3 regions of the Butyricicoccus sp. OF10-2 genome follow, and region 3 is predicted to be linked to each of the others. Evidence: predicted binding sites of a transcription regulator. Region 3 holds the regulator's gene; each other region holds the start of a gene.
The links. The regulator Rex, encoded in region 3, represses fermentation and respiration genes when NADH is low (regulators of the CRP and FNR family bind a similar motif). The targets are predictions, from matches to a motif close to ATTGTTAANNNNTTAACAAT.
Positions count from the first base shown of each region.

Region 1: a site for Rex is predicted at 1,352-1,371, ahead of DXB00_RS11100 (acetyl-CoA C-acetyltransferase). Genes of this name have one in related genera too.
Region 2: a site for Rex is predicted at 1,702-1,721, ahead of gap (type I glyceraldehyde-3-phosphate dehydrogenase). Genes of this name have one in related genera too.

Region 1 covers NZ_QUMC01000021.1:2,542-7,103, reverse strand. The annotation lists gene DXB00_RS11105 (acyl CoA:acetate/3-ketoacid CoA transferase) at 1-1,258, shown strand, start outside; gene DXB00_RS11100 (acetyl-CoA C-acetyltransferase) at 1,447-2,637, shown strand; gene DXB00_RS11095 (enoyl-CoA hydratase-related protein) at 2,896-3,714, shown strand; gene DXB00_RS11090 (3-hydroxyacyl-CoA dehydrogenase family protein) at 3,829-4,562, shown strand, end outside.
Region 2 covers NZ_QUMC01000017.1:47,234-51,795, forward strand. The annotation lists gene DXB00_RS09970 (hypothetical protein) at 1-289, shown strand, start outside; gene DXB00_RS09975 (sensor histidine kinase) at 340-1,419, opposite strand; gene gap (type I glyceraldehyde-3-phosphate dehydrogenase) at 1,812-2,840, shown strand; gene DXB00_RS09985 (MarR family winged helix-turn-helix transcriptional regulator) at 2,991-3,425, shown strand; gene DXB00_RS09990 (sulfite exporter TauE/SafE family protein) at 3,427-4,203, shown strand.
Region 3 covers NZ_QUMC01000012.1:82,601-87,162, forward strand. The annotation lists gene DXB00_RS08170 (aconitate hydratase) at 1-1,476, shown strand, start outside; gene DXB00_RS08175 (isocitrate/isopropylmalate family dehydrogenase) at 1,583-2,740, shown strand; gene DXB00_RS08180 (redox-sensing transcriptional repressor Rex) at 2,780-3,436, shown strand; gene metA (homoserine O-acetyltransferase MetA) at 3,514-4,428, opposite strand.

The sequences.
Region 1 (4,562 bases), on a different contig from region 3:
GATCGAGGCTTACAACCTGCCGCAGGGCGTTATCTCGCACATGTACCGCGATATCGCTGCGCACAACATCGGCACCATCACCCACGTTGGCCTGAAGACCTTCGCTGACCCGCGCAACGGCGGCGGCAAGCTGAACGACGTTACCAAGGAAGATCTGGTAAAGATCGTTAACATCGAGGGTCAGGAGCGCCTGCTGTACAAGGGCTTCCCGATCAACGTTGTATTCCTGCGTGCTTCCTACTGCGATGAGTACGGCAACTGCACCGTACATCGTGAGATCGGTCCTCTGGACGTAACTGCTATGGCTCAGGCGTGCAAGAACTCCGGCGGCAAGGTAATCGTTCAGGTTGAGAAGATCGTTCAGGGCGGTTCTCTGGACCCGAAGCTGGTTGCTATCCCGGGCATCTATGTTGACTCTGTTGTAGTCGGCACCGATGAGGAGAACATGCAGTGCCTCGGCATGCCGTACGACGGCGCGCTGACCGGCGAGTTCCGCATCCCGGTTGATGCTATCCCGCCGATCCCGATGGACGCTAAGAAGATCATCGCCCGCCGCGCTGCTATGGAGCTGCCGCAGGACGCTATCGTAAACCTCGGCACCGGCGCACCGGAGAAGATCGCTAACGTAGCTGCTGAAGAAGGCATCTCCGACAAGATGACCCTGACCGTTGAGGCAGGCTCCATCGCAGGTGTACCGTACGGCGGCACCCAGTTCGGCGCTGCTGCCAACGCACAGTGCATCATCCCGCACAATGTTCAGTTCGACTTCTATCAGGGCGGCGGTCTTGACGTTGCATTCCTCGGTCTGGCCGAGACTGCTCCGAACGGCGACCTGAACGTATCCAAGTTCGGCACCCGTCTGGCAGGTGCAGGCGGCTTCATCGATATCACCCAGAACGCCAAGAAGGTTGTTTACTGCGGCACCTTCACTGCAAAGGGCCTCAAGACTGAGTGCAAGGACGGCAAGCTCGTTATCACCCAGGAAGGCGCTAAGAAGAAGTTCGTTAAGCAGGTTGAGCACATCACCTTCTCCGGCGATTACGCTAACGAGGTACATCAGCCGGTTCTGTACATCACCGAGCGCTGCGTATTCGAGCTGCGTCCGGAAGGCGTTACCCTGACCGAGATCGCTCCGGGCATCGACCTGCAGACCCAGATCCTCGACCAGATGGACTTCGTTCCGAAGATGGCTGACGAGATCAAGACCATGGACGCTCGTATCTTCCGTGACGAGCTGATGGGTCTGGCTAACGACTAATCAATTCTATTTGTGCAGATTACGCAAACGGGAACTGGACTTTTCATATAATTTTACAGAATCGACCAATTCCCCTTGCATTCTGCAGAATAGTTTGATAAAATATTAACGAACTCAAAAATCGAGTTCCATCACCATGCGGCGGCATAGTTTTTTCGCCGCATCAGTAGAAAAGGAGAAACAGCTAAATGAACGTTTACATCTGTTCCGCTGCCCGTACCGCAATCGGCACTTACGGCGGCACCCTCCGCGATGTACACTCCTCCGAGCTTGGCACCGCTGCTGCAAAGGCAGCTATCGAGCGTGCAGGCGTTGACAAGGAAGCAATCGACGAGGTTCTGTTCGGTCAGGTACTGCAGGGCGGCGTAGGCCAGAACGTAGCACGTCAGGTTTGCCTGAAGTCCGGTCTGCCGATCACCACCCCGGCTATGACCCTGAACAAGGTTTGCGCTTCCTCCATGCGTGCCATCTCCCTCGGCACCCAGATCATCCGTTCCGGCGAGAACAAGATGATGCTGGTAGGCGGCTGCGAGTCTATGTCTGGTGCTCCGTACATCTCCCGCGATACCCGTTGGGGTGCTCGCATGGGCGACAAGAAGCTGGTCGACATGATGGTATACGACGGCGTATTTGATGTATTCAACCAGTACCACATGGGCATCACTGCAGAAAACGTAGCTGAAAAGTACGGCATCACCCGCGAGATGCAGGACGAGATCGCTCTCGCTTCCCAGCAGAAGGCAGCTGCTGCCATCGCTAACGGCCGCTTCAAGGACGAGATCGTTCCGATCGAGGTTAAGAAGAAGAAGGAAACCGTTATCTTTGATACCGACGAGCATGTAAAGCCGAACACCACTCTGGAGATCCTCGGCAAGCTGCGCCCGGCATTCAAGAAGGACGGCGGCACCGTAACCGCAGGCAACGCTTCCGGCATCAATGATGCAGGCGCTGCAATGATCATCGCTTCCGAGGAGTTCGTTAAGGCAAACGGCCTCAAGCCGCTGGCTAAGGTTCGTGCCTGGGGCTCTGTAGGCTGCGATCCGTCCATCATGGGCGTAGGTCCGATCGAGTCCACCCGTCAGGCTCTGTCCCGCGCAGGTCTGACCGTTGCTGACCTCGACCTGATCGAGTCCAACGAGGCATTTGCTGCACAGGCTGCTGCTGTTAACCGTGAGCTTGGCTTTGATATGGACAAGGTTAACGTAAACGGCGGCGCAATCGCTCTGGGTCACCCGATCGGTGCAGCCGGCTGCCGCATCACCACCACCCTGATCTACGAAATGATCAAGCGCGACCTGACCATCGGTCTGGCTACCATGTGCATCGGCGGCGGTATGGGCGAAGCTATCATCGTTGAGCGCGACGAGCTCTGCAAGTAAATTATAGGGGGTACCCAGTACCCCTATATACCAAAATCAGTTCCGTAGAAACTGATTTTGGATACCCGAACGACGCCGCCCACGGCGGTTGGGTCGGGGTGTAAAAACCCACGCGCATGTCGCGGGTTTTACGAACAGAAGCTCGCTTCTGTTCTATTTTGACTGCAAACATCCTTTGGATGTTTGGTAATCTCCGAACGGAGATTGCTTTTGAGCGTTTTACGCTCATAGCACATATTCTGAAAGGAAGTCTTAAAAATGACTGACGTAGTAATCGAAAAAAAGGGTCATGTTGCGATTGTTAAGATCGAGCACATGAAGGCTATGAACGCTCTGTCCACCGACATGTACGCACAGCTGGAAGAGGCATTCGACGAGCTGGCTAAGGATCTGGACAACGTTTATGCAGTAGTTCTGACCGGTTCTTCCACCGTTAACAAGAAGGGCAAGACCGTTAACTCCTTCGTTGCAGGCGCTGACATCTCCGAGATGGCTACCAAGACCTGTGCAGAGGGCAAGCTGTTCGGCAACGAGTCCAACCGCGTTTGCTGGAAGATCGAGAACTTCAAGCGTCCGGTTATCGCTGCCATCAACGGCTTCTGCCTCGGCGGCGGCTGCGAGCTGGCTATGTCCTGCGACATCCGTCTCGCTTCCGAGAACGCTTCCTTCGGTCAGCCTGAAGTTGGTCTGGGCATCACCCCGGGCTGCGGCGGCACCCAGCGTCTGGCTCGCTTCGTAGGCGCAGGCAAGGCTAAGGAAATGCTGTACACCGCTCGCGCTAACTACACCGCTCAGGACGCTCTGGACATGGGCCTGGTTAACTACGTATATCCGCTGGAGAACCTGCTCGACGAGGCTGTAAAGCTGGCTGAGGAGATCGCTGCTCAGGCTCCGATCGCTGTTTCTCTGGTTAAGGAAGCTGTAAACGTTGGCATGCAGACCGACCTGAACTCCGCTCTGAAGTTCGAGGGCAACTGCTTCGCACAGTGCTTCGCTACCGAGGATCAGAAGTACGGCATGGCTTACTTCCTGGACAAGAACCGCGACAAGCCGGCTAAGGAATTCAAGAATAAGTAAGCATTGAGACAGTCGGACCGCACAATTCAAAACCAGATTGTGCGGTTTTGACTAATCAATATTCGCAATACCTGTTCATCCATCCGCAAAGAGTGAGAGAGAGGTTAATTTAGCATGAAAGTTTGTGTATTCGGCGCTGGCAACATGGGCGCACGCATCACTGAGGTATTTCTGAACGCAGGTCATGACGTTACCATGATCGACATCAAGCCGGAGTTCACCGAGCGCGGCAAGACCGTTATCACACACGATTACGATTTTCTCGTAAGCAAGGGCAAGATGACCGCAGAGCGCAAGGACGAGCTGCTCGCTTCCCTCAAGACCTCGGTTGACCGCAAGGACGCTGCCGATGCTGACTTCATCATGGAAGTTATTCTGGAGCGCATGGATCTGAAGAAGGACCTGCTGGAGGATCTGGACAAGATCTGCCCCGCTCACACCATCTTCGCTTCCAACACTTCCGGTCTGTCCATCACCGAGATGGCTGCCTGCATCCCGCACCGTTCGGATAAGTTCATCGGCTGCCACTTCTTCAACCCGGCTCAGATCATGAAGCTGGTTGAGGTTACCCGCGCGATCCAGACTTCGGACGAAACCTTCCAGACCGCATTTGACCTGATGACATCCCTGGGCAAGACCCCGGTTGCCGTTAAGGAAGGTCCCGGTTTCGTTGTAAACCGCATCCTGATCCCGATGATGAACGAGGCAATGGGTATCGTTGCTGACGGCATCGCTTCCCCTGCTGATGTCGACGTTGCCATGCAGCTTGGCGCAGGCATGAAGTCCGGCCCGCTGCACACCGCTGACCTTGTTGGCCACGACGTAAACCTCGCAATCATGGAGACGCT
Region 2 (4,562 bases), on a different contig from region 3:
CGTTCCGCTGCTGTGCGTACTGGCTGCAAGTCTAAACATCAGCTATATGCCGGCCGGCGGCCTGCTTTTTGTCAGCAGCACGCCGGACGATGAACTCACTGTCTGGCAGAAAACCATGCCTGACGGCACCAAAATCGCCGTTTACGACAGCGAAACCTCCATCGTATACGCCAAATACCGCGGTTTGACGTACACCATCACCGAAATTCAGAAGCCTGCGGATGGGCATTGGCTGCCGGAGTCCATTAAGGTCTACCGCGGTTCGTACACCTCTCCCGACAACACATAAGAGAACAGCCTCAGAGCGTGATTTTTGCACGCCTCTGAGGCTGTTTTATTTCATTCCATGATGGAAAATTCAATTTCTTCGACGGTATAACCGTCCTCGATGATAGTCGGTGCGCGGAACAGGTCATCCTCGAGCGTATGCGGCAAATGCGCCAGACACAGGTGCAGCACGCTGCCGCCGCCCTCTCTCTGCGTGAGCAGCAGCCGTCCGCCGTGCGCCTGCGCGATTTGATTGACGAGCGGCAGGCCAAGACCAAGCGGTGTGCCGCCGCGCACGAGCGCCCGGTAATCGTCCATCGAGGTGGTGCGCCGCCAGCCGGAAAGCAGGTCATCGAACTTCGCCGGATCCAGTCCCGGACCGGTATCGGCAACCGCAATCGTCACAAAATCCCGCGTATCGGTCAGCGAAACCGTGATTTCGCCGTCCTCCGGTGTTACGCGCAGCGCGTTTGTCAGCAGGTTATAGATTGCCGTACGCACCAGTCTCGCGTCAATGAGCGCGTCTGCGTGCTCCGGCACCTGTACGATGAATTTTGCACTGCCCGCAGGCGCATGCGTCTCAGCCTGCTGTACAGCATCGCGGCAGAGCGCTGACAGGTCGCAGCGCCGCAGAGAAAGCTGCTCGGTCAGCAGAGGGTCGTGCAGTAAATCCGAGTGCGTCAGCAGCCGATACAGCCGCATGCACTGCCGCCGCAGCCCGTCTGCCAGTGCAGGATCCTCCACCTGCTCGGCCTCGGCCATCAAAGCACCCAGATAACGCGAGCTTTTGTCCTGAATGACCCGCAGGCTGCCGTCATAGGCGGCACGGTCGCGCCGCAGATACGCCAGCAGTGCACCGCCGCGGTGCGGGATCATTTCGACCGTGTAGACCGTTCCGTCGATGTCCTCCTCTGCGGTGCAGGCAGACTGTGTATTTATGCACCGGAGCAGTATATTCCGCGTGCTGCCGCTCAGGAACGGATCCAGCTCCTCCATCGGGTGCAGACCGGAAAGCTGCTGTGCCGCGTCGCTGCACCGCTCAATACGCAGCGTATCGCTCACTGCGAACAGCGCCGCATGCCGCAGCTCGGTGCGCAGCAGCAGCTCACGGACTGCGTTGCCGTCCAGCTGCGAAAAAAATGCGTCTTCCATCATTATCCTCCCAAAACACCGTGTAATTTTACCTTTGTACTGTGGGAAAGCTGCTGTCATTCTCGATCGTGTTTTCCTGCGTCCGGTATATGCTGCGCGGTATTTGGCATACTAATCTCTGTCTTCGCGGATGTGAAAAAACAGCACGGCGCGCGCTGTGCTTTTCTCATCCCGAAAATCGGGGGATTATACAAACCGAATCCCCATATTTTGTACGATGTGTTTATTATACCACTGCCGCTACTGTCATTGCAAAGAAAATTATACAAAAATACCGGGCAGAATGACAAGAAAATCACAAATATTACACCTTGCGGCAAACTGCGCATTTAGTGTATAATAATAACATCAACAGAGAACTTCATCAAAACATTTAGGAGGAACACTGTAAAATGGGTATCAAAGTAGGTATCAATGGCTTTGGCCGTATCGGCCGTATGGTTTTCCGCGCTGGTCTGAAGAACCCGAACATTGAGTTCGTAGCGGTAAACGATCCGTTCATGACTCCGGACTACATGGCATACATGCTCAAGTATGACACCATGCACGGTCGTTACGACGGCACCATCGAGTATGATGACAACTCCATCACCGTTGATGGCAAGAAGGTTCAGTTCTTTGCAGAGATGGACCCGAAGAACATTCCGTGGGGCAAGGTTGGCGCTGACTACGTTGTAGAGTCTACCGGCGTATTCCTGACCAAGGAGAAGGCACAGGCTCACATCGATGGCGGTGCTAAGAAGGTTATCATGTCTGCTCCGTCCAAGGACGACACCCCGATGTTCGTAATGGGCGTTAACCAGAACACTTACACCAAGGATATGACCTTCGTATCCAACGCATCCTGCACCACCAACTGCCTGGCTCCGATCGCTAAGGTACTGGACGAGGCATTCGGCATCACCGAGGGCCTGATGACCACCGTACACTCTGCAACCGGCACTCAGAAGGTTGTTGACGGCCCGTCCAAGAAGGACTGGCGCGGCGGCCGTGCTGCTTGCGGCAACATCATCCCGTCCACCACTGGCGCTGCAAAGGCTGTAGGCAAGGTTTACCCGAAGCTGAACGGCAAGCTGACCGGTATCTCCATGCGTGTACCGACCCTGGACGTTTCCGTTGTTGACCTGACTGCTAACCTGGCTAAGCCGGCTACCAAGGAAGACATCTGCGCTGCTATGAAGGCTGCTTCCGAGAAGCCGCTGTCTGAGGGCGGCCTGAAGGGCGTTCTGGGCTACACCGAGGATGCTGTTGTATCTTCTGACTTCCTGGGCGACGAGCGCACCTCCATTTTCGACGCTAACGCTGGCGTTTACCTGACCGACACCTTCGTAAAGGTTGTTTCCTGGTACGACAACGAGTGGGGCTACTCCAACAAGCTGCTGATGCTCATCGAGCACATGGCAGAGGTTGACAACAAGTAATTGCTGCCCACTGGCGTATAAAATGTTTTCAAAAAGCTCTTGTTCTTCGGAACAAGAGCTTTTTTCTTTCTCTCCGGCTTGACGGCACAGGCATATCATGCTATACTTAGTTCAAATTTAGACTATCTATTTTTGAAGCAGGTGATATACATGAATCCCTATATGGAATTTACGCACAAGACCGATCTGGCATACAGCGCAATGTGCCGACCGCTGTGCCGCGAACTCAAGCTGACACAGACGGCGTTTGACATCCTGCTGTTCCTTGCCAACAACCCCGGCCATGACACCGCCAGCGACATCGTGGAGCTGCGCCGGATCAAGGCGAACCTCGTATCAGTCAACGTCAACCGGCTGGTCGAAGAGGGCTATCTGCGCCGCGAGAGCATCCCCGGCGACCGCCGCAAGACCCGTCTGATATGTACCGACAAGGCGCTTCCCATCATCGACCGCGGCCGCGCATTGCAGGCGCAGTTCATCGACCGTCTGCTCTCCGGCATGAGTGATGAACAGCGGCAGGCGTTTGGCGATGCCGTCGGTGTCATCGACCGCAATCTCGACCAGCTCTTGCAGGAGGTGCGCTGATATGACGATGCTTTTCACCGTGCTCGTCACGTTTTTCGCCGGCATGGGCGCTGGCCTCGGCACCGGCTTCGCGGGCATGAGCGCCGCCGCCGTTATCAGCCCCATTCTCATCACCTTTCTGCACATGGACCCGTATATGGCGGTCGGCATCGCGCTCTCGTCTGACGTACTGGCGAGCGCCGTTTCGGCCTATACCTACGGCAAAAACAAAAATCTGGATGTCAAAAACGGCCTGCTGATAATGCTCAGCGTGCTTGTATTCACCGTGGTCGGCAGCTATATCGCCAGCCTGCTCCCCTCGCGAACGATGGGCAGCTTCTCGGTGTTTATGACGTTCCTGCTCGGCGTAAAATTCATCGTCCGTCCGGTCATGACCACCAAAGAGGCGATGATGAACGTGTCCGCGCGCAAACGAGCTGTGCAGTCCATTGTCTGCGGCGTGCTGATCGGGTTTATCTGCGGCTTCATCGGCGCGGGCGGCGGCATGATGATGCTGCTCATCCTGACCTCGGTGCTCGGCTACGAGCTGAAAACCGCCGTCGGCACCAGCGTGTTCATTATGACGTTCACAGCGCTCACAGGCGCGGCCTCGCACTTCGCCATTGGCGGAATGCCTGACCCGCTGATCTGGGCTCTGTGCGTGATCTTCACGCTCGTGTGGGCACGCATCGCTGCCGTGTTCGCCAATAAGGCCAGCCCGAAAACGCTCAACCGCGCCACCGGCGTGATTCTTGTCGTGCTCGGCCTTGCTGTTATGTTATTCTCCAAAATCGCATAAACAAACCCCTTTCCGCTCTGTCGGAAAGGGGTTTTTCAGTTGAAAATTGAGAATATGGATATTTTTTTGCCTGAACACAAATTGGTGCTGGAACATGATGGGTACTATTATCACAGCAGTATGGCGGCCAGAGAGAGGGCAGAACGGAAAGACCGCGCCCTGCGAGATGCGGGATATCAGGTGCTTCGGATCTGTGACAGCCGGGAGCTGGCTGAGCCGGTTGTATTGCAGAAGACGAAAATTCTGTATCGGTTTGATGAGCAGGACAGGCATCTTGACCAAATGATCGCCTCTGTATTTTGCTATCTTGATTTACAGCCGCTCGATTTTCATCACCGGCGGGATCAATATGCAATTAA
Region 3 (4,562 bases):
TACATCCCGATGCCGAAGATGGTCCGCGTCAACCTGACCGGCAAGCTGTCTCCGTGGGTATCTGCGAAGGACGTTATTCTGGACGTACTGCGCCAGATGACCGTCAAGGGCGGCGTCGGCAAGATCGTAGAGTACGCAGGCGAGGGCGTAAAGACCCTGTCCGTACCGGAGCGCGCCACCATCACCAATATGGGCGCTGAGCTGGGTGCTACCACCTCGATCTTCCCGTCCGACGAGGCAACCAAGAAGTTCCTCGAAGCACAGGGCCGCGGCGACGTATGGGTACCGCTGTCCTCCGACCCGGACGCAGAGTATGACGAGGAGTACACCGTAGACCTGTCCGCACTCGAGCCGCTGGCAGCTATGCCGCATATGCCGGATAACGTCAAGAAGGTATCCGAGATTGGCGAGATCAAGGTAAACCAGTGCTGCATCGGTTCGTGCACCAACTCCTCCTACCACGACATGATGAAGGTCGCTTCCATCCTCAAGGGCAAGACCGTAAGCCCGGAGGTTTCGCTGACCATCAGCCCCGGTTCCAAGCAGGTATTCAATATGCTGGCGCAGAACGGTGCTCTGGCGGATATCATTTCGGCCGGTGCGCGTATCCTTGAATGCGCCTGCGGTCCCTGCATCGGCATGGGCCAGTCGCCGGAGTCCGGCGGCGTATCGCTGCGTACCTTCAACCGCAACTTTGAGGGCCGTTCCGGCACCCAGGATGCACAGATCTTCCTCGTATCTCCGGAGGTTGCAGCAGCGTCTGCACTGACCGGTGTGCTGACCGATCCGCGCACCCTCGGTGAGATGCCGGAGATCGAAATGCCCGAGCATTTCACCATCAATGACAACATGATCGTAAAGCCGGCCGAGAATCCGGCTGAGGTTGAGGTCGTTCGCGGCCCGAACATCAAGCCGTTCCCGCTGGGCAAGGCACTCGAGGCATCCTACACCGGCAAGGTCGTTCTCAAGACCGAGGACAACATCACCACCGACCACATCCTGCCGGCCGGCGCAAAGCTGCTGCCGTACCGCTCGAACGTGCCGTACTACTCCAACTACTGCTTTATCAACGTCGATCCGGAGTTCCCGTCCCGCTGCAAGGAGCAGGGCGGCGGCGTAATTGTCGGCGGCGCAAACTACGGTCAGGGCTCGTCCCGTGAGCATGCAGCGCTCGTTCCGCTGTATCTGGGCGTAAAGGCCGTACTGTGCAAGTCCTTCGCACGAATTCACAAGGCAAATCTGGTCAACTCCGGTATCATCCCGCTGACCTTTGCCGATCCGGCGGATTACGATGCAATCAATCTGCTGGATGAAATCTCTCTGCCGAACGTGCTCGAGGAAGTAAAGAACGGCGAGCAGGTCACCGTTGTTTGCGGCGGCAAGACCTTCAAGGCCGACTGTGAGGTTTCCGAGCGCCAGCGTCACGCACTGCTTGCAGGCGGTACGCTGCTGTACGCACGTCAGCAGAGCAAGTAAGTCAAGACGTTATGCCGGCCGGAGAGCCAAGCGGGTTCTCTGGTCGGACTTGACAGGCATATTTTCTTTTGTTAAAATAATATCAATGGTGTAGGAGGACAAAACCATGTCTATCGACCAGTCTGTTCTGGATAAATTTGAGGCAGTTGTAGAGAGCCAGCGCAAGCGTATCATGGATATGAAGGAGCAGGACGATTTTATTGATTACTCCAAGCTGGACAAGCTGATCATCGGCGTGTGCGGCGGCGACGGCATCGGCCCGATGATCACCGGCATGGCCCAGCATGCGCTGGAGGTTCTGCTGGCAGACAAGGTAAAGGCCGGCAAGGTGGAGTTCCGCGTGATCGACGGTCTGACCATCGAGCGCCGTGCTGAACTCGGCTGCGCAATCCCGCCCGACGTTATGGAAGAGCTGAAGAAGTGCCACGTTATCCTGAAGGGCCCCACCACGACCCCGCGCAAGGGCGATCCGTGGCCGAACGTAGAGTCCGCAAACGTTGCAATGCGCAAGGGTCTCGACTTGTTTGCCAACGTGCGCCCGGTAAAGGTGCCGGAGCTGGGTATCGACTGGACGTTCTACCGCGAGAACACCGAGGGCGGCTACGCTGTCGGCTCTCAGGGCGTACAGATTGATGACGATCTGTTCATCGACTTTACCGTAGCTACCTCGCAGGGCTGCGAGCGTATCGCTCGTCTGGCCTTCGACTATGCGCGCAAGACCGGCAAGAACCGCGTTTCCTGCGTCACCAAGGCGAATATTATCAAAACCACCGACGGCAAGTTCCTCGATACCTGCCAGAAGGTAGCCAAGGAGTATCCGGAAGTACAGTTTGACGACTGGTACATCGACATCATGACCGCAAAGCTGCTCGATGACAAGCGCCGCCGCGACTTCAAGGTCGTTGTTCTGCCGAACCTGTACGGCGACATCATCACCGACGAGGCTGCTGAGATTCAGGGCGGTGTCGGCACGGCAGGCTCTGCCAATATCGGCAAGCGCTATGCGATGTTCGAGGCAATTCATGGCTCTGCGCCGCGTATGGTACAGGAAGGCCGCGCAAAGTACGCGGATCCGTCCTCCGTACTGCGTGCAGCTGTTATGCTGCTTGAGCACATCGGTGAAATCGAACTGGCGAAGAAGCTCGACCGCGCACTTGATATCTGCATGGTAGAGGAGCGCAAGGTTGTTGTTACCGGTCGTGATACCGGTGCAACTGCACAGAAATTTACCGATTATGTGCTGGATACCATCGCTAAGTTGTAATTTACACGAGAAATAGAATTTGAGAGAGGGAGAGGGTCTGTGGAACACAAGCAAGAGGTTTCCAAAGCGGTAATTCAGCGATTGCCTCGCTATTATCGGAATATTTGTGAGCTGAAGGCTGAAGGGGAGCAGCGTATCTCCTCCAAAGCACTGGCAGAGCGCATGGGACTGACCGCTTCGCAGATTCGTCAGGACTTTAACTGCTTCGGCGGCTTTGGTCAGCAGGGCTACGGCTATAATATCGACAAACTGCAGGAGGAGCTGGGTGCGATCATGGGTCTGCGGACCGGCCGCACGGCGATTCTGCTGGGTGCCGGCAACCTCGGTCGTGCACTGCTTAATAACTTTAACTTTTCTGCCAGCGGCTTTGAACTGCTGTGTGCGTTTGACGCAAATCCGCAGCTCATCGGTCAGCGCTTTGGCGGCCATGAGGTACGCAGCGCGGATACGCTTGCGGAGTTTATTGAGCGCAACAAGCCGGATGTGGCGGTGCTCACCATTCCGCGCGGAGATGCCCCGCGTATCGCACACGGTCTGGTAGAGCGCGGTATCCGCGGTCTGTGGAATTTCACCGGCGAGGACCTTCATTTGGAGGGACTGGGCGTTCCGGTCGAAAACGTGCATCTGTCGGACAGCCTGATGACACTGTGCCATCTGGTCGGCGCAGCAGACGAGGGAAGAGAGCAGAACCTGTAAAACGAAAGGGAGTATCTTTTGATACTCCCTTTTTTGTGTGAAAAAAGCCGCTATCCAATGGATGAGCGGCTTTGGTATTACATTTTGTCCAGATAATACGGTGTTGTCTGGTACACATAGTAGTTGACCCAGTTGGTGTAAAACAGGTTGGCATGTGCCTTCCAGGTCACCAGTACGTCCTCGTTGGGATCATCGTTGCGGAAGTAATGGCGCGGCACCTCCGGGTTCATGCCTTTGGCCAGATCACGCTCATACTCCTTTTTGAGCGTGTCGGCGTCGTACTCGCCGTGACCCAGCACAAAGATCTGACGGCCGTTCATTGCCTCTACGATGTGCACACCGGCTTCGTGCGACTCCGCGAGAATGGTCAGACGATCATTTTTGCGGATGTCGGCGGCACGCACCTCGGTGTGGCGCGAGTGCGGTGCGCAGAAGATATCATCGAAGCCGCGCAGCAGCGGCTCCTTCGGCAGCAGAACATGGTGCTTGAAAATACCGGACATTTTCTCGGGCAGCATGTACTTCAGAATACCGTAGTGATAATACAGACCGGCCTGCGCACCCCAGCAGATGTGCAGCGTGGAATGAACGTGCGTTTTAGTCCAGTCCATGATCTCGGTCAGTTCCTTCCAGTATTCGACTTCCTCAAACGGCATGGTCTCTACCGGCGCACCGGTGATGATAAAACCGTCATATTTCTGGTCGCGGATATCGTCGAACGTCTTGTAGAAGGTGAGAAGATGATCCTCCGGCGTATTTTTGGAATGGTACGTTTCGGTCTGGATCAGATCGACCTCGATCTGGATCGGCGTGTTGGATAAACAGCGCAGGATCTGGGTTTCGGTAATGATTTTCAATGGCATCAGGTTGAGTAAACCGATGCGAAGAGGACGAATGTCCTGTGTCGCGGCACGGTGTTCGGTCATAACGAAAATGTTTTCGCTCTCCAATACGGCGCGTGCCGGCAGACTGTCGGCTATCTTGATAGGCAAGCCGACACCTCCTTTTTCTCTTCACAAATCTTTATATAATATATTCAGTATAGCAGATTTACGGCGGTATCTCAAGGGTTTGCATAAAATGCAGAAAAATGAAAAATAGTTATTGACAAAACAGGGGGAACGAT